Regions from separate parts of the Sphingobacterium sp. BIGb0116 genome, predicted to be linked through region 2. Evidence: riboswitches for the same ligand, from Rfam matches in the RefSeq annotation. Region 2 holds a riboswitch; each other region holds the start of a gene.

Region 1 (5,711 bases), 380 kb from region 2:
TGTTTGCATGCTATAAAATTTTGAACTGGCTCAGGGTGCTTCCATAAAGAACCATATAAGGCAATTCCATCTGCACCTTGCTGCATCGGGATAAGACAGTTATCTTGGTTTATCCCTCCAAGGCCGATGAGACCAACAGTAAAGTTGGAGCGTGACGGGAGCTGATCCAGCCTTGCATTATGCACTCCATACCCCACTTTAGAGATGCTCGGAAATAATGGACTTAGAAAAGCATAGGCCCAACATTCATTAAGGCTATTGAATTGATCGATATCATGCACAGATGTTGAACAGATTGTTGTAGGCAGCATTTGATTTGTTGATCTATCCTTTCTATTCTTTTCGTTCATATGAATACGCGCGATTCCGAGCTCAACCGATAGGTGAGGGTGGGAATGTAGGACCAATCTATCCAGGTACGTTGAATCTATAGATTCAACGTACCTGGACATTTGTAGGTCCGTAAAATGATACTTGCGCAAATGCAGGATATCAAGTCCTTCTTTGAACAAAGCATCTATAATCCCTTTTTCAGAAGGGATCGTTTCTGCTGCTGTCAAAGCGATGATCATGAATAAATCTCTTTTCCTTGTGCGATGAATTCCTGCGATTTTTCCAGCATCCCTTGTGCGGCACTATCTCTGATTTCCTGCGTAATTTTCATCGAGCAAAATTTGGGACCGCACATGGAGCAGAAGTGAGCCACTTTGGCCGCATCTGCCGGCAATGTTTCGTCATGATATTCCCGTGCTGTATCTGGATCCAGGGAAAGGTTGAATTGATCTTCCCATCTAAATTCAAATCTCGCTTTACTCAAGGCATTATCACGGTATTGTGCACCTGGATGTCCTTTGGCCAAATCGGCCGCATGGGCAGCTAGTTTATAGGTGATTACACCGTCTTTAACGTCTTTTTTATTTGGTAAGCCCAAATGTTCTTTGGGCGTCACATAGCAAAGCATCGCACATCCATACCAACCGATCATCGCAGCTCCAATGGCTGATGTGATATGGTCATAACCTGGAGCAATATCAGTTGTTAAGGGACCCAAGGTATAAAATGGAGCTTCGTCACAACAGGCCAATTGTTTGTCCATATTCTCTTTGATCAATTGCATAGGAACATGGCCCGGACCTTCGATCATCACCTGAACATCGTGTTTCCAGGCGACCTTGGTGAGTTCGCCCAGTGTTTCGAGCTCAGCAAATTGAGCCGCATCGTTGGCGTCCGCAATGGCACCTGGACGGAGACCATCGCCAAGTGAAAAAGCAACATCATATCGCTTCATGATCTCACAGATCTCCTCAAAATGAGTATAAAGAAAGTTCTCTTTGTGGTGGAAAAGACACCATTTGGCCATGATAGATCCTCCTCTGGAGACAATGCCCGTTACTCGAGATGCCGTGAGATGGATATAACGAAGCAGTACGCCGGCGTGTATGGTAAAGTACGAAACACCCTGTTCGGCCTGTTCAATCAAGGTATCTCTGAATATTTCCCAGGTAAGGTCCTCGGCCACCCCCTTCACTTTTTCGAGCGCCTGATAGATCGGTACTGTACCGATTGGAACGGGCGAGTTACGGATAATCCATTCGCGGGTTTCGTGAATATTTTTGCCAGTGGATAGGTCCATGATGGTATCGGCTCCCCATCGACAGGCCCATACCGCTTTCTCAACTTCTTCCTCTATACTTGAACTTACAGCGCTATTGCCAATATTGGCATTAATTTTAACAAGAAAGTTGCGCCCGATAATCATGGGTTCACTTTCAGGGTGATTGATATTATTAGGGATGATTGCTCTTCCGGCAGCGATTTCCTCACGGACAAATTCTGGTGTAATAGCTTTATCATGTGTTCTAGCACCAAAGTTTTGCCCTTTATGGTGATGATCCATTCCGGGGGTGCTGGCCGTGAGCTGCTCGATACGTTGGTTTTCACGGATAGCAACGTACTCCATTTCTGGGGTAATGATGCCTTGCTTTGCATAATGTAATTGGGTGACATTCCTGCCGGCAGAGGCTACTTTTGGTTTATGACTATAGGCAAATCGGAGTTCATCCAACGTTGGATCAGAAAGGCGTTTTTGTCCATATTCAGAGCTGATGCTAGCCAGCTGTATAACATCCTGACGATCCAAGATCCACTGATCGCGAAGGCGAGGGAGGCCTTTCCGGATATCGATATGGACGGTGTCATCCGTATAAGGTCCAGAAGTATCATAGATTGTTACCGGCGGATTAATTTCTACCTCTCCATTCGTTAATTTGGTTGGACTCAAGGAGATTTGACGCATAGCGACTTGAATAGGAAATAGTTTTCCGGATACAAAAATTTTCTTTGCATTTGGAAAGGGTGATTGCGTAATTGTTTCAGCTGTCATTTTTTCTGTATTGGGTGAATTACTCGGTTGATTTTTTGGGAATGGCTATCCGCCCTGAGATGCGGTAATTAAGATAATCTGATCGTAAGGTTTAAGTGTTGTCGTAGCCCAGTCCTTTTTGGGGATGACTTTGTTGTTGATGGCTACAGCCACACCCTGAGTTTTGCCAGATAATTCCAAAAGCAACAAGCCTTCAAGTGAAGTAAGTGGGGGGTCGAAAAATCGAATCTGATGGTTTATTGTAAGTTCCATTCCTTAATTTTTTTGGTAAAACTTTAGGAATGGCTACACAAAGGCACAGCAATGCACCTTGTAGACAGCTCACTTTTCCCTACGCCAGTATGATCCGGATCAGGTTCTAAGGGTAAAATCTCAGCCTGCACGAGCAGACACCCCTAAAGTTGCGACTAAGATAAGGTTATTTTTATGAAAGTTGCAAGAATTTTATTTTGCAGACTTGGGTTTATTGCACAGGACAGTGCAGGTCAGTATGTGGGAAATATTTGATATATTAGTTTTTTGAATCAGCTAAAACAATTTAACAACCACCAAGAATAGTATCTTTTAATGCGTAGGATTTTATTGACAACACTGTTGTGTATCGCTAGCAACACTTATGCCCAACCTAAAAATAACTGCAGCGCCGTGCAGTTGACATGCGAACATTTGGTCAATCCATTGGGTATCGATGCAATCCACCCGAGACTTAGCTGGCAACTTGATGATCAACGTAAAGGTGCGGTACAACAGGCTTATCAGATCTTTTTAGGGCAAGATTCGCTGGCACTGCTGAGAGAGACCAAAGATAGCTGGGATAGTGGCAAACAGTTCAGCTCGGCTATGTTAGTGCCTTATACCGGCACACAGTTAAAGCCACAGACCAAGTACTTCTGGAGGGTTAAAGTATGGGATAAGGATGGTGTATCAACACGTTCTGAAATAGCATCTTTCGAAACAGGAATGATGGGAATGGACCTTTGGAAAGGAAAATGGATCAGCGACAATAAGGATATTCATGCGCGGGAAACGCCTTATTTTAGAACAGAATTTAAGGCAAATAAGCAGGTAAAATCTGCCCGCGCGTATATTGCCGCAGCAGGATTATATGAACTTTCCATTAATGGCCAGCGCGTTGGCGACCATCGTCTGGATCCAATGTATACTCGATTTGACCGACGCACATTGTATGTCGTGACGGACGTAACCCAGCAGCTTCAAAAAGGAGAGAACGCCATTGGCGTTGTTTTGGGGAATGGCTGGTATAATCATCAACCACTGGCCGTTTGGAACTTTGATAAAGCACCATGGCGGGCCCGGCCAACATTCTGTTTAGAACTGAAAATCGTTTATATCGATGGAACGACGGAAACCATTGTTTCGGATAAGCAGTGGAAGACAGCTTCGGGACCAATCACTTATAATAATATTTACACTGGTGAGCATTACGATGCAAGACTGGAAATACCTAACTGGGATAAACCAAAATACGATGATTCGGCCTGGCAGGCTGTTCAGTATAGAAATGCGCCATCTGCATATATCGTTTCCCAACAGATGGTACCGATTCGGCTCGTGAAGTCCTATAAGCCAAAATCAGTGACAAAGATAGACCAACGTACCTATGTGTTCGATATGGGGCAGAATATGGCCGGGATTACAAAAGTTAAAGTGAAAGGAGCTGCGGGTACTATGCTGCGTATCAAGCATGGTGAGCGGTTGTTGGCGGATGGGCATCTTGATCAGTCCAATATTGATGTTTATTATCGGGGCGATAAGGAAAAGGAGCCCTTTCAAACTGATATATTGACCTTAAGTGGTCGGGATGATGAGTTTATGGCAAAGTTTGGTTACAAAGGGTTTCGTTATGTCGAGGTTAGCAGCAGTGCCGCAATTGCATTGGATAGTTCGGCTGTGACCGCCTATTTTATGCATAGTGATGTGTCTGCTATTGGACAGCTCAAGACATCGTCAGCGTTGGTCAATAAACTATGGACAGCGACCAACAATGCCTACTTGTCCAATTTGATGGGCTATCCTACGGACTGTCCGCAGCGCGAAAAGAACGGTTGGACAGGGGATGGGCACCTTGCGATTGAAACAGCTTTATACAATTTTGACGGGATAACAGTTTATGAAAAATGGATGGCGGATCATCGTGATGAACAACAGGAGAATGGTGTCTTACCCGATATTATTCCAACTGGCGGATGGGGCTACGGTACCGCAAATGGTTTGGATTGGACAAGCACCATTGCCATCATTCCATGGCAGATTTATCAGTTTTATGGAGACCCACGTGCATTAGAAGAATGCTACCTAAATATCAAACGCTATGTCGATTATGTAGACGGAATCAGCCCATCTGGGTTGACAACGTTTGGGCGTGGAGACTGGGTGCCGGTGAAGTCACAGTCCAATCTGGAGTTGACCTCATCTGTTTATTTTTATGTGGATGCGACCATCTTGGCTGCTGCGGCCAAATTGTTTGGATACACAGCAGATCAACAAAAATATGAACTGCTGAGCAGAAAAATTAAGACGGCCATCAACGCTAAATTTTTAGATGCTTCCAAGGGTGTTTATAGCAATGGAACACAGACCGAACTGAGTGTACCACTCTATTGGGGTGTTGTACCCAATGAAATGAAAGCCCGTGTTGCCGCCAACCTGAATAAGAAAGTGGAAGAGACCAACTTTCATTTGGATGTAGGCGTATTGGGTGCTAAAGCATTATTGAATGCGTTAAAAGATAACGGTTATGCAACGACAGCCTATAAGGTCGCGGTACAAGATACCTACCCGTCTTGGGGATGGTGGATTGTAAATGGAGCGACAACATTGTTGGAGAACTGGGATTTAAAAGCAACACGGGATATTTCAGACAACCACATGATGTTTGGCGAAATCGGTGGTTGGTTTTTTAAATCTATCGGCGGGATTCTTCCAGATCCTAAACAACCAGGATTTAAACATGTGCTCTTAAAACCCATCTTCCCCCAGGAACTGAAAGAATCTTCTATTTCTTATGATTCACCTTACGGTAAAATTGTTTCCGAATGGAAGTTAACGGATAAAATGATCGTATATAATATCCAAATACCTGCTAATGCGACGGCAACATTTTATCCACCGGATAATGTTAGAAGCAGCGATATCGTCCAATTGGAGGCTGGTAAACACAGGTTGGAGCTGGAACTCAAGTAAGCATAGGCTCCGACTTGTTGTTTCGTTGTCTTGACTGTGGGTTTTATTTTTGTATGTTATAATTTATTGGAGGGCTTTTGCGAGTTTACCAAGCTGTTTTAATTTTAAGGCGAGTTCATTGCTC
Region 2 (5,711 bases):
TCATAAATATTTCTTACACCTTGTGTATTCTGTACGGGTAGGGCAGTTAAGACATTCATGGCATAACATCCTAATGCAGATATCGTTTTGGTGTCTGCTTGTATACCTGCACCACCACTACCGTCGAAGCCTGCAATGCTGAGTACAGTGGGGACGCGGTATTTTTTATCTTTTGTCATTTTAATAGTTCTTTTAGTTGTGCACTGGCAGCTCTGGGATCTTGACTTTGGCATATGGCCGAAACGACTGCAATGGAGTCTGCACCTGCATTCCAGGTCTCTTCTGCAGTTTGTAAGTTCATCCTTCCGATTGCGATCAATGGTTTTTCCGTCCTACTCCGAAGTTGTTTTAAACCCGCAATTCCCCATTCAGTAACCGTATCCACCTTTGTTTTCGTTGAAAAAATGGGACTTACACCAAGGTGGTCAACGGCGTACATTTGTTGACTTTCCAGTTGTTGCATGTCTTCTATTGACCAGCCAATAGTTAATTTATCGCCATATTTTTCACGAATAGCGAGCGGCTGGAAATCATTTTGACCCACATGTACTCCCCATGCCTCGATTTGGGCAGCGATTGCTACGGCATCATTGATCACGAGCGGAATACCATAATGATCGGTCAGTTTTTTTAAACGGATGGCTTTATCCAAAAATGTGGCCGGATCGTCAGCTTTTTCGCGCAATTGTATAAGATCGACTCCACCAATAATGGCTTCTTCGGCAACATTGAGCCAATTTTGAGGATAACAGTCCCGCTCAGAAATTACCAAATATAAAGGGTAGGGAAAAAGCGGATTAATGCGCATAGCGTTTGATCTTGAGCTTCGATTTGAGACGTTCTGCATTGAGCTGATAGAGTTCATCGTAGAGATTCAATTGCAGGGTACCCGGGCCAGCTGCTGTTTGGGCAGCGAGTTCTCCCGCTAAGCTCAAAATGGATACACCGGCAACAGCTGCTTCAAAATATTGGTCTGTAACACCTAGAAATGCACCAATAAGCGCAGTAGCGCTACAGCCAAGTCCAGTTACCTGTGTCATTAAAGGGTTGCCATTAAAAACTTCAACCCGGTATTGCTGTGAAAGGATATAGTCTACTTCTCCAGAAATACAGATAATGGAGCCGGTTTGCTCTTGCAATAATTGGCCAAATCGGAGAGCATCTTTACTTGCTGTCGTGCTGTCGACTCCTTTTGTGTTCGGTTGGTTGAAGTTGTACAGCGTCATGATTTCTGATGCATTTCCACGAATAACCGTTGGTTTGAGATCCAGTAGATTGGATAATAAATCATTGCGGAATGCTGATATCCCAGCACCAACAGGATCAAGTACCCATGGCCGTCCAATGGTATTGGCATGTTCGGTAGCAACCAGCATAGCTTCGGCAGTATCTTCACTCAAGGTGCCGATATTAATGACAAGAGCTTGTGCAATATCGACAACCTCGCGTACTTCTAATGGACTGTGTACCATCACAGGGGACGCTCCTAAGGCCAAAAGTGCGTTGGCAGTATTGTTCATCACGACTAGGTTTGTGATGTTGTGTACAAGGGGTTTTTCAACCCTCAGCTGCTCTAATAAATTGATAATTGAATCTTCCATTCTTTTTACATATGCTAAGATGTACTGTGTGGCCTTGGAGGGAAGAAGAGCGATAGCCTGTGCAGTAAAGGAATATGCTGTACAGTGGATTTTTGCTTTTCCCTACGCCGGTATAAACCGAATCAGGTTCAAAGGGACTATCTCAATTCTATACAGAATACCCCCAAAGCCAGACCAAACTTAAACAAAAAAGAGGACTTTTCATATCCGTCATTTTTCGATCACTTAGCTTGTTGAATTAATCGGCCGTATTTTGATCGGCACTAATTTCAATATACGCAGTAGGAACATAGGTGACGCGGGCAAAATTTTTGGTCAAGAGCTCTGTCTCTAAAACTTTTCCACCCTGAAACTTTAAAAACTTCTCGCGCCAAATCTCATTTTTACGAAAGAACTGATTGTCTATTTTAAGAAATTGATGTTCTTTTTCAAAGACATGGTACGCAAAATCGAGTTCTTGATCAATTCTTAATTCGCCCTCTAAACATTTGTCTGTAAACCAGAGATTTATTTGAAAGGTGTAAGGCGTGTTGTTGGTGAATTGATAGTCGCGATAATTATAAAAGACGGTAGCTCCACTACCGAATGGCAAAACACGGCCATCGTCAGGAAAAGGGTCAAAAGAGTGGTGATAACGTTCATTGACGGTGAGTGGACTATGGATAACAAGCCAATGGATGAGGTTGGATATTTGACAGATTCCACCGCCAATACCCGCTCTTGCTTCACCAAAGGATAACTCCATGCCGGGCAGATATCCTTTTTTTACAGTGGGTAGTCCAACGAGTTTACAAAATGAAAAGGTTTCCTTCGGTCTGATCAGAATGTTATTAATCTGTGCTGCTGCAATTTTTAGGTTGGTAACTTTGTTAATCTGCAGTTGCATATTATTTTCGCCCAGTTTTTTTAATAAGACAGACTGATGCTTTTTAATACGAAAGGGAAGTTTTTCAGTTGATTTAGCTGTGCTGTATTTCTTATTATCAAATAGCCAAACGGCTTTGCGCTGCACTCTTCTCGCCCATACAGCAATAAAATAGAGTATGGGATGACGTTGACTGATCAGTTTTCTTTTTCTCAATTTGACGTTTATGTATCGCTATCAAAATTAGTGCAGAAATGTGTTTTTTGCCTAATTTCGTCGAATATTTTTTTATCAAAATCAAGAATCTTATTGTCTGAGCTTAGTGCAGTTTTTCAGTTCGTTTAGTTGGTTTTCTTTGCCTGTATGTATTTCGCTGTTAACTTTCCCTCCTTGTTATATATCAAGCTTTCGTAGGCACAGTTTCCGAGATCTTTTACAATAGATTTTTGTTGTAATACACCCTCATAATAAAACTCATCAATCGTTTCGTTGGCTCGGTACGATCGCTTGATTTCGGCTGTCAGTCGATCGCTTTGATCGAAGGTTTGGCGTAGTGAGTAGTCACTTGTTTCCGGACTATCATACTGATAGCGGACGCGACTTTCTCTTTGATCATTTCTACCCGAAATCTCTTCAGTAATTCGATTCTGTTGATCATAACTGTAAATGGTCCAGTCTCTCCGTTGATATACAAAATGAATGGATTCACTTTTTATAACCTGGAGTTTACTGTTCAAGTGATAAATCATCGCCGATTCAAATGTAGGATCGTAGGAAACAATGGCATTTGGGAGATACCGGTAAATTGTACTGCTGCTCCACTTACTATTGCGAAGGTACTGTATGGAGTCGATAAGTCCGAATTGATTATAGCATCTTTTGTTGTAATAATTATTTCCCCCGGAAAGATTGTTCGATGTGATCTCTTTGCCTTCTTCATATACAGTTGTCATAATTGCACCGGATTGCACCTCATTTTCGTCCGAAAACTGCTGCATTACATAAGTGCCGTCACATATATTCTTACGCTGACTGTAATAAAGAGTAAGAGCGGGATTTGCGATAATAGCCGCTGCATATTGCCCGGATGGAATAAATTTAACTTGTGCGATTGAGTCAAAGAAATGTGAGGTATTATATTGTGCCGAAGCTTTCTTTGACGCAATTTGTGTGCTGGTGTTTAATATCGGTTTGGCTGCTGCCAGATAGGTATTACTATCGTATATGATCTTGGGTTTGGCTAATCCATCAAACAAGATCATGGCATGACGTTGCTTCAATGACAATACGTCGATAGCCCATTGGTGATTTTTAACGATGAATGTGAGTTTTTTTGCATCGGTTTTTGTGACCAATAACTTTGTTGTGCTAAAAGGTACCTGTTTGAAAATCTCAGCAGCATTTTTTTCGTGTAGACGCATGATAAAATCGGTCGATTTATCGGACTCATTGGTGACAAACAATATTGCTTGCGAAGGGCTAGCTATTGTTAGCGATTTTACTGTTTGCGATGCTGCGCTCGGACTATATAACAGCAATATCAACAACTGAATGATAATCGGATAAATGTGCAGTTTCACGTTATAATTCATTTGGGTCGATATTGCTGTTGTTGACTTTGCTATTTAATTTAATACTTCTTTCAAAAATAATAAGGTGTGCTCCCAGGCACGTTTAGCCATTACGGGGTTATATTCGGGTGACTCGGGATTCGTAAATGTGTGTCCAGAATTTGCGTAAGTGATTATTTGCCAGTCTGCTTTTCCTTCATTTAATTCCTTGACCAACCCATCGTAATCTTCTTTTGATACACTTTTATCGGCTGCTGGGTGCTCAATGAGTACTTTTGTTTTGATTGAACTATTGGGTCTGTCGGCAGCTTTGGATAGGCCTCCATGGATACTGATCACTGCATTGACGGGGAAGCCGGCTCTCGTCGCTTCTAATGCTCCTGAACCTCCAAAACAATAGCCGATGATAGCAATTTTCGTCGGATCCGCACCCTCTTTTTTCAGTTGTTCCAATGCGAGCATTATGCGATGCTGATAAGCTTTATAGTCTGTCTTGTAGTGGCCGGCAATTTTCGAAGCTGCGGTGTTGTCCGAGGGAATATTTCCTTCACCGTAGATGTCAGCAATGAAAGCAATGTAACCTTCTTTTTCAAGAAGCAATGCAGCTTGTTTCGCTTCGTTGTCAATTCCCTTCCATGCCGGAAGAATTAAGACAGCAGGGCCTTTTTTTGCCCTATTGGCGGTTACCATGCCGTTGAGTTTTTGTTCACCATCCTGGTAAGAAACCTGTTTTAATTGTTGGGCCTGCGTAGTCATGGTGACCATAGTAAGCATCAATAGTGTCATAACTGTTTTCATCTGTAAAGAATTTGTTCCACTCATTATTTTGTGTGATCAGAAATGAACCTAATTTGGAGTCCATCTCAACTAAATATAATTTTCAATGTACATTTTTTTCACTGTCGCCAACCTGAAGCTACGACTTGATGGATTCAATGATACCAATAACATCGAGCTGTCCGAGACCTTGATCGTGTGCTTTCCCGTAGGTTTCGAGTAAGGTCTTGAGGAGGGGATATTCAGCACCGGCTTGTTGAGCCAGTCGAATATCTTTCAGCATAAGGTCTAGCGCGAATGCAGGACTGTAGTTTTCTTCCACCAATAATGGTGTTTTCACTTTTGTTGCCCCACTGCCACTGGCACTATCGTTGATGATTTCGAGCATATCGCTTCGTTGAATTCCCAGTTTATCTGAGAATAAGATCGTCTCCGCGAGACCTTGATAGATGGTGGAAAGGAAATAGTTGATCGCAAGTTTAGCGGCAATTCCCTGGCCATTTTCGCCGAGATGTTTGATCGATTTTCCCATCTGCTCGAGGTATGGTTGAGCGCGATGAAGGTCTTCGGGATCACCACCCACCATAATAATAAGCGTACCCTCAGTCGCTGGTTTGGTACTGCCGGCAACGGGAGCATCCATAAAAGCAGCGCCTTTTTCTTTTAGCTTAGTGGCTATTGAAATACAGCGTTCACGAGATATTGTACTCATATCGACAAACAATTTGCCCTTGATCTCCCTTTGGAGGATTTTTTCATATACTTCGCTGACTGCTTCATCATTGGTGAGCATGGAAAATATAATGTCGCTATGATCGACTAATTCACCTATATCTTCGCTGATAATTGATTGCTCTTCAAAGCCTGCTGCTTTAGCCTTGTTTCTATTGTAAACAG
Region 3 (5,711 bases), on a different contig from region 2:
GGGCAACCTCACCGACTTCTTCCATGAGTATGGCGGTGTTTGTCAGTTCGTTGAAATAACGTACTCCGGTACTATTGATCCATTTGTCAATAACCTCTTGTGCTTCTTTAATTGTCATCTTTTTCAATAAAAAATTAAAAGTTGTCCTTATCTTTTGTATCCATGACGATGGTAACTGGACCATCATTCAGTAGGTCGATTTTCATATCTGCTCCGAATACGCCAAGTTGAACCTCTTTTTGGAGCAATTGACTTAACAATAAAGCCATCTCTTCATACATTGGTTTGGCTTTATCCGGTTTTGCTGCTCTGATAAAAGAAGGTCTGTTTCCTTTTTTTGTTTGAGCAAAGAGGGTGAATTGTGAGATGAGTAAGATATTTCCGTCTATATCCTGTATCGATTTATTCATCAAGCCCTGTTCATCCTCGAAGATGCGTAAGTTGATGAATTTCTGTCCTAACCATTTAAGATCTTCTGTTGTGTCTGCTTCTTCAACTCCTAATAAAATCATTAAACCCTTCTGGATCTGGCCTGTAATCTGATTATCTACCGTACAAGAGGCGTTTTTCACTCGTTGTATAACTGCGCGCATAATGAAAAGTATAAAACCAAAGGTAAAAATTCCGATTGTTAAACACGATGTAATGTGCAATTTATCCACCATATTAAATAAAAAACGTCTCTTGCTTCCTCAGGAAAAAAGAGACGTTTTTTTATTTAAATAAATTGTTTCTAAAATTTGAAATTCAAGCCCAATAGGAAATTTGTTGGTGCTTGTGGGAAATAGAAATTATAATATTTTCGGGTATCACCTTCCATCCAACCAAAGGTGTAGCCATTGGCTTCGTACTTTTCGTTGAAGATGTTGTTGACCTGTAAAGTTGCACTGATGTTTTTGATACCTAATGCTGTAAAGCTATAGTTTGCTAACAGATTGTTGACAAAATAAGAGGAAATGCTTCTCTCTTTCGCAGATGAATTATCTAGATATTGTCTTCCTACAAATTTGGATAGAAGAGAGAATGTAAGTGATGTTATCGGACTATAAGAAAAATTACTTGACAAAATCGTTCCCGGAGATAAAGCAATGTCTGTTTTCGAATAAAATATCCTTGTATCACCGATTACCTCTTCAAAGTCTTTAATTTTATTTTGGCTGAAACTAGCTGTTGCTTTCCAGTTGAACTGCTTGTTGATGTTCCATGATCCATCGAATTCAAGCCCCATTCTATAGCTATCTTTGACATTTTGTCGAATTGGAGAGCCAGTATCACTGATTTCACCTGTTGGGATCAACTGATCCTTGTAAAACATGCCATACCCATTCAATCCGATGTTGAATTTTTCATTTGTAAAGCGATAGCCAAATTCGATGTCCTGCATTTTCTCCGGGGTCGGGTCGGGTAAGGCGCTATTTTTCTCTATAAAATCCTTGCGAACAGGTTCTTTCTGTGCAAAGGCATAAGAAGCGTATACATTTGAATGGTCATTTAGCAAATAAGTTGCACCAGCTTTAGGGTTTAAGAAATTAAACTTAGGATGATAATTATAATTTTTCACCTTATCATCATCACCATACATGTGGTAATCTACATTCCGATATTGAATATCGGCCATTAATATCCACTTATCTAGTTTATAATCGACCTTTAAGAAATTACTGAAATCATTTTTTTGTGATTTCCCGAAGTAATATTTATCGTCAAGAAAACCTGTTGATGCATATTGTGCCCAAATCACCTGGCCATAATGTTTTCCTTTGTATTGATTATAAGCTCCACCCCAAGTAATTTCAAGCTGATCATTCGGTCTGTAATTTAGGGCATAGGTCATGCCATAAAAATAATTATCAAGCCATCTCCTGCGGACGAGATCTGTTTTTTGTATGGTATCTTTACCAATGATGACGTTAGGCAAACCGTATTTACTTAGTTTATCTCCGGGTCTCATTTCTTCATAGTAACCATAACCTCTTGTATAGTGTAGGGCTGTATTGAGCGTCAATTTGTCGTTCAGGATATTGGTATAATGAAGTTGATGATGTTTCTGCGTATAATTATCTGTTTGATTTTGATACGTATATAGATTATAATTCCGGCCGGCGTTCATGAAACGATCCTTCTCTGCGCCCGAGATTTCGAGTGCATTATCTGCATAGTCATCCATGCGTGATCGATCGCCAGTAATCAATGGTTCGGGAACGCCATTCCAGGCTTGATATGTCTTTTCTTTTCCCCAGAATACAATTCCTTTTAAAATATGTTTCTTGCCATAATAACCTCCGTCCACATAAAAAGATTGTAAGTCTGAACTACCTCTTTCGATATAACCATCGCTACTGATTCGAGATAATCTGGCATTGAAGGCAAATTTGTCGTTAATTAGCCCGGTACCTACCTTGACTGTATTTTTCCAGGTATTGTAGGAGCCAAATGAATTGTTGAGCTCTGCGTAAGGGGTTTCGACTAACGTATTGGACTGAATATTTAATGAGGCTCCAAATGATCCGGCACCATTCGTCGAAGTCCCAATACCACGCTGAACTTGGATGCTCTCGGTAGAAGAGGCAAAGTCGGGAAGGTTTACAAAAAATGAACCCATGCTCTCCGCATCATTTAAAGGGATTCCATTTAATGTTACGTTGATTCGTTGATTATCCGATCCCCTGATTGTCATTCCGGTATAACCTATACCTGCACCGGCATCGGAATTGACCTGCACGGATGGAGTCTGATTTAAAAGGAATGGAATATCCTGGCCGAGGTTATTACGCGTTATTTCTTCTTTGGAGATGTTTTTAAAGGTTGTAGGAGCATTTCTTTTGGCACGGGTAGATTGAACAAGTACCTCTTCCATTTGAATTGTACTAGGTTCTAACGCTACCGTAAGCTCCAAATTGTCTTTAACATCCACATTTTGGCTCCATGTTTTATATCCAAGAGAAGATACCTGGATCTGGTGCTTACCTGTATTGATACGATATAGTTTAATCAGTCCATTTTTGTCCGATTGGCCAGCGAAGGATGCTTGTCCATCTATGGATATGGAAACATACTGTAAGGGGGTCTGATTAGTATTGTCTACAGCTTTAATTGTCAGATTTTGTTGCGCAATGGCAATTTGGCTTGAAATAGTAGCTAAGGAGCTACAAATCAAAAATTTGATCATGGTAATGTATTTTGTTTGAGTTAAACAAATCATAGCAAGGGGTTACTATGACCGCACTATTTAACTAACCTCTCCCTACGCCAGCATTATCTGGATCAGGTGTACAGAATTTAATCTGTTGGGTATAATCTCAGCCTTTATTTGTGTTCCTGACAAAACAAGGCACCCCTATTCGATGCTGCGAATATATAAATTTAAAATTGAAATGAAGTATAAAGAAGTAATTTATGACAAATGGAAAAGAGTGGATTTGCGGTATTATTTCTTTTTGGTTAAAAATTTGTGCAAATTGTTGTTTTTGGTATTTATTGTTCTTTTTAGGTACCTTGGCATGAATTTTTCTACTAGAGGTATGTATTCATACAGGTCAAAAAATTTTAGTTACTAAATTGATAGTGAGGAGATAAAATGTTAAAATATTTAAGCGCTAATTATATTCTGCCGATTACTTCAATGCCAATAAAAGACGGTATTGTTTCGGTAGATGAGGAGGGGGTAATTCAAGGTATCTATGACCCAACTTCATTTACACCTTCAGATAAAACGAAGGTTGAGAGATATGAAGGAGTGATAATTCCAGGTTTTATCAATGCACATTGCCACATTGAATTGTCGCATATGAAAGGTATTGTTCCTAAAGGTACGGGGCTTCCGAGCTTTCTCAGTAAGGTGATGACAACGCGGTCGGCATCGATGAAAAAAATAGATGACGCTATGGCCAAAGCCGATCGAGATATGTACGAAAATGGTATTGTCGCAGTCGGAGATCACGCCAACACTGATAATTCTTCAAAATTGAAGGAAGATTCACAGATATTATATCACACATTTGTGGAGGTGCTCGGAATTGAACCTGAAGAAGCTGACTTTAAGTTAAAGGAGGCTAAATCGTTGACCCAAGAGTTTAGGAATGGGCATGTATCCATTACTCCGCACGCTCCCTATTCTTGTTCGAAGGTCCTTTTTAAGAAATTCAAGAAGATGGTTCCGGAAACAAATATTATCAGTATTCACAATCAAGAAAGTGAAGAGGAGAATAAACTGTTCCGTTATAAAATGGGTGAGTTCTTGGACTTTTATAAAAGTATAGGAAAAAATGCTGATGCGATTAAGGCGCAGGCAAGAAATTCGATTCAGTCTTATCTTCCTTATTTGCCTTATCCAAATAAATTATTGTTGGTTCATAACACCTATACCTCTCTTAAAGATTTGGATTTTGTAGAGCGTATGGATCGTGATGTGATGTGGTGTCTCTGTCCAAAAGCCAACCTTTATATTGAGGGAACATTACCAAAGGTTCAGAATTTTATGAATGCCGGACAGCGTTTGGTAATCGGAACGGACAGTTTAGCTTCAAACGATACATTGTCCATTTTGGAGGAGCTAAAGGTATTGCATGCGCACTTTGAGGATCTGGATTTCTTGCAGACTATTCAATGGGCTACAATCAATGGTGCTATCGCGTTGAACATTGAGAATGAATTTGGCTCACTTGAAGTGGGTAAAAAACCTGGGATTGTGTTGTTGCAAGGTATGGAACACATGCGCCTAAATGAAGATGTTAAGGTAAAACGTTTAGCGTAGTATTTAATTCCCCAAAACTTCTGTACTTTTGCTCTTATTGAACCGTCCATGACTATAATAACGAAACTATAGTCATGGTAAGTTCCATCTGACCGATGGAAGAAAAAATAAGTTACAGATGAAACATTTGAATATTTCAATAAGAGGTAAAGTACAGGGGGTCTTTTTTAGATTGACAACCAAGGCGGTTGCAGATCAAGTCGGTGTTAGAGGCTTTGTTGTCAATTTAAAAGATGGTTCTGTCTATATAGAGGGCGAGGGCGACGATTTTGCACTAGATTCACTGTTGGAGTTCTGCCAAGAAGGACCCGAGGGTGCAATCGTTGAAAGTGTTGAGGTAAAGGAAGGCGAAATGAAGGGCTTTTCCAATTTTGAAGTAGTTAAAAGAGTTCAATCTTAAGCCGTTTCGCCTTGTCAGTACTTAAAAAATTCGCCGGACAGACCATGATTTATGGCCTGAGTACGATTATAGCCCGTATGCTGTATTTCGTCATGACGCCATTGTATGTCCTCAAATATCCACCTGCGTCCTACGGAATATTTACTAATATGTACGCCTGGGCATCCATGATCAATGCCGTTTTGGCATTTGGAATGGAAACAACTTTTTTTAGGTTTCTCCAAAAAGTCGAAGAAAAGGATAAAAAGCAGGTTTTCAATAACAGTTTTATCGTCATTGCCTCTTTGGCAACATTATTTTTTATTACGGCCATAGTCTTTGCTGGCACTATTGGTAGCTGGTTGAATAAGGGAACTTACAATGCCGATTACGAGAGCTATGTGAAGTATTTCGCCCTCATATTGGCATTGGATGCTTTAGCTATTGTTCCTTTTGCGAAATTGAGATCGGAGGGAAGGCCTATTCGATTTGGTGCTATTAAATTGGCCAACATCGGTATTATGGTTATTCTTAACCTATTCTTTATTGCGCTAGTTCCCTATCTGATAAAAGATGGTG
Region 4 (5,711 bases), on a different contig from region 2:
CATTTAATACATCATCCCAATTCTCTTCGGTCATACGCATTAACAAGCCGTCTTTTGTGATACCGGCATTATTTACAACGATATCTAATCCTCCAAAATCGGCAACGATCGCATTGATTAATTGTTCTGCTTCTTCGAATTTTGAAGCGTCAGAGCGATAACCAATCACTTTGGTGCCGAAAGCTTGAAGCTCCTGTTCCAGCGCCTGTCCTTTTTCGACAGAAGAAAGATATGTAAAAGCGACGTTAGCACCATGTTGTGCAAACACTTCCGCAATTTTCCTTCCGATTCCTTTTGATGCTCCTGTTACTAAAGCAATTTTTCCTTCAAGTATTTTCATCTGTATAAGTTATTTGTTCTTCAATTATTCACACTTAGGCATTTATGTCCATTTTCCACGCGCTGTCTTTCTCTCACAGCCCGTCTGTTATTGGAATTCAATACGAAACATGAACTCGTTTCCATTTGGTTTATCTTGGTTATGCCACAGTGCTTGTGTTTTTTCGATGCCGTCGTATTAGCGAATAAATGATCTTGTTTTTTAGCTATTGTGTACACTATTGCCTTTCGATGTTCTGCAAAAATGTTAAAACTATATTATAACACAAAATCTTTCGATAAATAACGGTTTAAAATAGAAAAACATTGTGTGCTGACCTTGTGTTTATCTTGGAGTGGGGGAGTGTTTTCAGGAAACAATTTTAGAATTTTACGGTAAGCGATCGCTCACTTAGGATTATTTTAATAAATCAATGGTATTTTTGAATAAGTGGTTCTAAAAAGTACAGTTTTTTGACAAAAGACTTGGACGTTTACCAAAAACTATATTAAATTTGCATCAATCACAAAAACATGAGCAAAAAATCAAATAAAGAAGTTGACGTTGTTCTGATCGGCGCCGGTATTATGAGTGCTACTTTGGGTACTCTAATCAATGAATTAAGCCCAGACGTTAATATTGAAATTCTTGAGCGTTTGGATGTTGTGGCTGCTGAAAGTTCTGACGCTTGGAATAATGCTGGCACGGGTCACTCTGCCTTATGCGAGTTAAATTATACCCCCGAACAGAAGGATGGTTCTGTAAAGATTGATAAAGCAGTTAAAATTGCTGAGCAATTTGAAGTGTCTAAGCAATTTTGGTCCTACCTCGTTGATAAAGGCATTATTGCCCAACCTGAAAATTTTATCCGTAGTATTCCACACATGAGTGCGGTTTTTGGTGAAAAAGATGCTAAATTCCTAAAGACAAGATGGGAAACATTGACGACCCAAAACTTGTTCAAAGGGATGGAGTATACCGAAGATACGGCATTGTTGAAATCGTGGATTCCATTGATGATGGAAGGACGCGAGGCCGACGAAAAAATCGCTGCAACAAAAATGGATCTGGGTACTGATGTTAATTTTGGGTCGTTGACACGTGATTTGATCGCTAATCTTGAAAATAAAGAAAATATTTCGATCTCCTTAAACCATGAAGTAACCGACATCGAACGTGAAGAAGATGGCCGTTGGGAAGTGGAGGTCAAAGATTTAAAGACAGGAACAAAGAGAGAAATCAAAGCAAAGTTTGTATTTATTGGGGCCGGTGGCCACTCGTTGTTATTGTTGGAAAAATCTGGAATACCGGAAGCGAAAGGCTATGGCGGATTTCCTGTAGGGGGCCAATGGCTACGTTGTGTAAATGAAGAAATCATTAATACACATCATGCGAAGGTATATGGAAAAGCTTCTGTTGGAGCTCCTCCAATGTCTGTACCGCACTTAGATACACGTTATATTGATGGCAAACAAGCGTTATTGTTTGGACCTTATGCAGGTTTTTCAACTAAATTCTTAAAACAAGGTTCTTACTTCGATTTACCCGCTTCTATCAAACTGTCCAATATCCGTCCGATGTTATCAGCCGGACTTGACAACTTACCTTTGACGAAGTATCTTATTACTGAAGTCATGAAGTCACCAAAAGATAAACTAGAGTCTTTAAAACAATTTATGCCTACAGCTAAATTGGAGGATTGGGTTATCGAGAAAGCAGGACAACGTGTTCAGGTCATCAAGAAAGATGAAAAGAAAGGTGGAATTTTAGAATTTGGTACAGAGGTCGTTTCTAGTGCAGATGGTTCTATTGCAGCGCTATTAGGAGCTTCTCCTGGAGCTTCGACCTCAGTTGCTATCATGATCAGCCTGTTGAAGAGATGTTTCCCTGAACGTGCGAAATCAGATGAATACCGTAAAAAACTACGTGAAATGATTCCTTCACACGGGAAATCATTGAACGATGATGCGCAACTATGTAAAGAAACGCGTACGCGTACGCACAAAGCGTTGAAATTGATTGATATAGAATAATCAATTCGACAGAAAATATACTTATGGGGTGCTTGGAATGACCATGGTCATTCTCGGCTGAGATTATACCCAATAAAAGCGATTGTACCTCCTTGTACAATCGCTTTTATATACCTGATCCAGGTAATGCTGGCGTAGGGATTTAATTTCAATAAAAACGTCCGTTTTTCTCCCATAGGTTTATTATGAATTACACGAAATAATAAACAAGGCGATGACTTCTGAAACAATTTTCGAAGCTTTTATAAAACAGATCCAACAGGCCACCATCGCGGAGTGGCTAGGGGTATCCTTTGGTGTTTTACAGGTTTGGTTTTCCCGGCAAAATAAATCGATCAATTACATTTTTGGGATTATTGGTATCTTAATTTCTGTTTACGTATTATTCCATGCGAAACTATATGCAGAAATATTACTACATCTTTATTATTTGATCATGAGCATCTATGGCTGGATCTATTGGAAATATAGTAGTGATGTTGCAGCTCCCATAACGCATTGTGAGCCGAAAGAATGGTGGATAGTAGGGGGAATCTGCGCTCTCGGTTTTCTGTTGTTTTATTTCGGATTGGTACATTTAACGGATTCTGATGTACCACTTTGGGACTCTGCAGTTTCCTGTACAGCTTGGGCAGGGATGTGGTTATTGGCAAAACGGAAGATAGAAAATTGGATATTGTTGAATATCAGTAATCTGATAGCAATTCCTTTACTGATCCATAAAGGGTTATTTCTTTATTCGGGCTTGACTTTGTTTTTATTTGTTATGGCATTTAGTGGATATTTTAATTGGAGGAGAATAATAAGTGAAGAAAGATATGCAACTCAGTAGCGAAGATATTGCTATTCTGAAAGATAATCAAGCTAAGGGAATCCATCAGAAAACATTGTCGGATGGACAACTGAAACTTATTTTTCGTCGGAAATGGTTTAAGATTTGGGTTCCACCTGCATTGGGTGGATTGGGGTTAAGTCTACCTGAAGGGCTCAATTTATTGGCTGATCTGGCTTATTGGGATGGGGGATTAGCTTGGACAGTAACGTTATGCTCAGGAGCAAATCTCTTTGTCGGTTTTATTGATCCGGTTTTAGGAGATCAGATTTTCAAAACGGATCGGGTTTGTTTTGGCGGCAGTGGACAGGCATCAGGTACAGCTACACGTGAAGGTGAACATTATCGGCTCCGCGGTTTTTGGAGATATGCTACCGGTGCTCCTCATTTAACCTATTTTACCTTAAATGCTGCAATTCAGGAGGCAGGAAAACCCGTGTTGGACGAAAAAGGTGAACCACTAATAAAATCATTTTTTGTGGATCGTGACCATGTACTGGTGCATTACGACTGGGATACATTTGGATTGGAGGCTACGGCTTCGCATTCCTTTTCGCTGGAAGACATACTTGTTGATGGTAGGCAGTCTTTTGAGATTGATGCGGCAAAAAGTACACGTAGCGAGCTGTTGTATCAATATCCCTTTATGCCTTTTGCGGAATTGACTTTACTGGCCAACTTTACGGGAATGTATAAGCGCTTTTTGGATTTAATCGAAAAACTATTTGTGTTAAAAAGCAATCAATCCAAATGGGAGAAGACTGAAAGTAAAGAAGCGTTTAGGGTACTCGATGACTTTCAGCAAGATTATGTTAATCGGAGGGAAGCAATAATGAATTTGGCCGCTCGTTCTTGGGTAAATCTTCATGATGGCAATGATAATGCAGCAATTTATGAACAGATAGGGATACAAAGTCGAGATTTTGTGGAATCTATCTTGACAAATACAATAAGACTCTATCCACATACCGGAATTTCGGGGGCCGCCATCGAACATGAAATCAATATAATCTTCCGGAACATTTTTACGGCTTCGCAACACAAGTTATTGCAAAAGAGCTTATAAACAAAAAAGACTATCCTAGGATAGTCTTTTTCGTTTATAAAGTGAAGTGCAGGTAACACGAGATTTCCTATGCAATTCTATCTGTTTGTTTTGTTTGTCTAATCCTTAAAGATAGGAGAAACATTATAAAAATCACATATCTGTATAAATCTAATGTAATGAATACTCTTTCATAATTGTCTTTTATACGTCTGCCTTCTGCTTTTTGAACGGAAAAAAGGAACAATCAAGAGGTTTCGGTCGGGTATAATTTTTCGCATGCTGAGAATCTATATAAATGGAAACATCTTGATTTAACAGTTAGCTGATTCATTTATCGTTATAGGCAGAACGGATTATTTATATTTAAGTATTAACTCATTATAATTATGAATCAAAACTTATGTCAAATACTTTAAAATTAAAAAATGTCATGTCAATAATGTGCATGCTAATTAGCAATTTAGTAAATGGGCAAAAGATAACACATTATGAGGGAAGTGTATATTTAGATTCTCTGAAAATCATTAATGCATCTTTCAAGATTAAATATTTGAATACCGGAACCAATGATATTCAATTCTATATCAATAAAAATTCAGAGATAAGGAGCCTCGATTATGGAAACAAAGCTATAAAATATGAGATATTAGAAGTTATAGAAGACTTAAAAAAGGTTTCCATTCAAAACGGTTTTCCTTCGAAATTTGATCTCTATATTTCCTACTCATACCCGCTGGACAGGATTGAGAACAAGGTATTTGCATATAATCCCAATTGGATCGAATTGAGCCTCTACACAGGTTGGTTTCCGGTCAATATCGAAGATAAGAACTATTCGTATCGACTGGAATTTAGTGTTCCGAAGAATTATGAAATTATTGGTAACGGTGACATCAAAGAAGAAAGCCAGAATACGATAATCGTTAACAACAACAATCACTTTGACATACCTCTTGTCTTATCCAATAGATTCCAGCGTTTCAAATCGTACAATACGAAAATCAAATTTTTCTCGGTACAGCTTTCATCTGAAAAAATAAGAGAAATCAAAGAGTCATCTTCTGCAATGTACAATTTCTATCAAAGTAATTACGGAAACAGTCTTACGGAAAGCTTAGTCATTACCGTAAATCCCTTTGAGCACGATATGTCTTATGCAAGGCGCGGATTCATTTCTTTGTCCTTATTGGATGGATATGGTCTGATTGATAAAAAAGTACTTGCTCATGAGATTGCACATCTGTGGTGGCAGAATGCTAAAACAGGGGTATGGGAAGACTGGCTTAATGAATCTTTTGCCGAATATTCTACATTGAAATGGTTAGAAAAGACATTTTCACCTGAGATCTTTGCAAAACAATTGAGAAAATATGAAGAAGCCTATAAAAAAACGACCAAAATTTCTCAGACAAAGACAGGAGATAGTAACTGGCATTCGGTTGCTTATTATAAAGGGCCTTATATCCTATATCAATTGGA

What was found. A riboswitch is a leader RNA that binds a small molecule or an ion and turns the genes downstream of it on or off. The one in region 2 is predicted to bind thiamine pyrophosphate.
Region 1: linked by a shared signal. The riboswitch ahead of thiS (sulfur carrier protein ThiS) and the one ahead of thiM (hydroxyethylthiazole kinase) in region 2 are both predicted to bind thiamine pyrophosphate.
Region 3: linked by a shared signal. The riboswitch ahead of M2419_RS22285 (TonB-dependent receptor domain-containing protein) and the one ahead of thiM (hydroxyethylthiazole kinase) in region 2 are both predicted to bind thiamine pyrophosphate.
Region 4: linked by a shared signal. The riboswitch ahead of pnuC (nicotinamide riboside transporter PnuC) and the one ahead of thiM (hydroxyethylthiazole kinase) in region 2 are both predicted to bind thiamine pyrophosphate.

Annotation. Positions count from the first base shown of each region.
Region 1 is NZ_JANUDT010000001.1:153,413-159,123, reverse strand. Features, by position in the region: gene M2419_RS00815 (thiamine phosphate synthase) at 1-572, opposite strand, end outside; gene M2419_RS00820 (thiamine phosphate synthase) at 1-9, opposite strand, end outside; gene thiC (phosphomethylpyrimidine synthase ThiC) at 569-2,383, opposite strand; gene thiS (sulfur carrier protein ThiS) at 2,429-2,635, opposite strand; TPP riboswitch at 2,695-2,790, opposite strand; gene M2419_RS00800 (alpha-L-rhamnosidase) at 2,951-5,587, shown strand; gene M2419_RS00795 (PLP-dependent aminotransferase family protein) at 5,651-5,711, opposite strand, start outside.
Region 2 is NZ_JANUDT010000001.1:533,338-539,048, reverse strand. Features, by position in the region: gene thiD (bifunctional hydroxymethylpyrimidine kinase/phosphomethylpyrimidine kinase) at 1-179, opposite strand, end outside; gene thiE (thiamine phosphate synthase) at 176-808, opposite strand; gene thiM (hydroxyethylthiazole kinase) at 798-1,601, opposite strand; TPP riboswitch at 1,684-1,776, opposite strand; gene M2419_RS02535 (VanW family protein) at 1,840-2,682, opposite strand; gene M2419_RS02530 (hypothetical protein) at 2,808-4,046, opposite strand; gene M2419_RS02525 (dienelactone hydrolase family protein) at 4,092-4,835, opposite strand; gene M2419_RS02520 (NAD(P)-dependent oxidoreductase) at 4,954-5,711, opposite strand, start outside.
Region 3 is NZ_JANUDT010000010.1:179,392-185,102, reverse strand. Features, by position in the region: gene M2419_RS22295 (nucleotide pyrophosphohydrolase) at 1-118, opposite strand, end outside; gene dtd (D-aminoacyl-tRNA deacylase) at 135-593, opposite strand; gene M2419_RS22285 (TonB-dependent receptor domain-containing protein) at 734-3,169, opposite strand; TPP riboswitch at 3,224-3,349, opposite strand; gene M2419_RS22280 (amidohydrolase family protein) at 3,578-4,753, shown strand; gene M2419_RS22275 (acylphosphatase) at 4,872-5,153, shown strand; gene M2419_RS22270 (lipopolysaccharide biosynthesis protein) at 5,198-5,711, shown strand, end outside.
Region 4 is NZ_JANUDT010000005.1:119,912-125,622, reverse strand. Features, by position in the region: gene fabG (3-oxoacyl-[acyl-carrier-protein] reductase) at 1-340, opposite strand, end outside; gene M2419_RS13550 (malate:quinone oxidoreductase) at 853-2,352, shown strand; TPP riboswitch at 2,367-2,511, shown strand; gene pnuC (nicotinamide riboside transporter PnuC) at 2,567-3,184, shown strand; gene M2419_RS13540 (acyl-CoA dehydrogenase) at 3,171-4,250, shown strand; gene M2419_RS13535 (M1 family aminopeptidase) at 4,633-5,711, shown strand, end outside.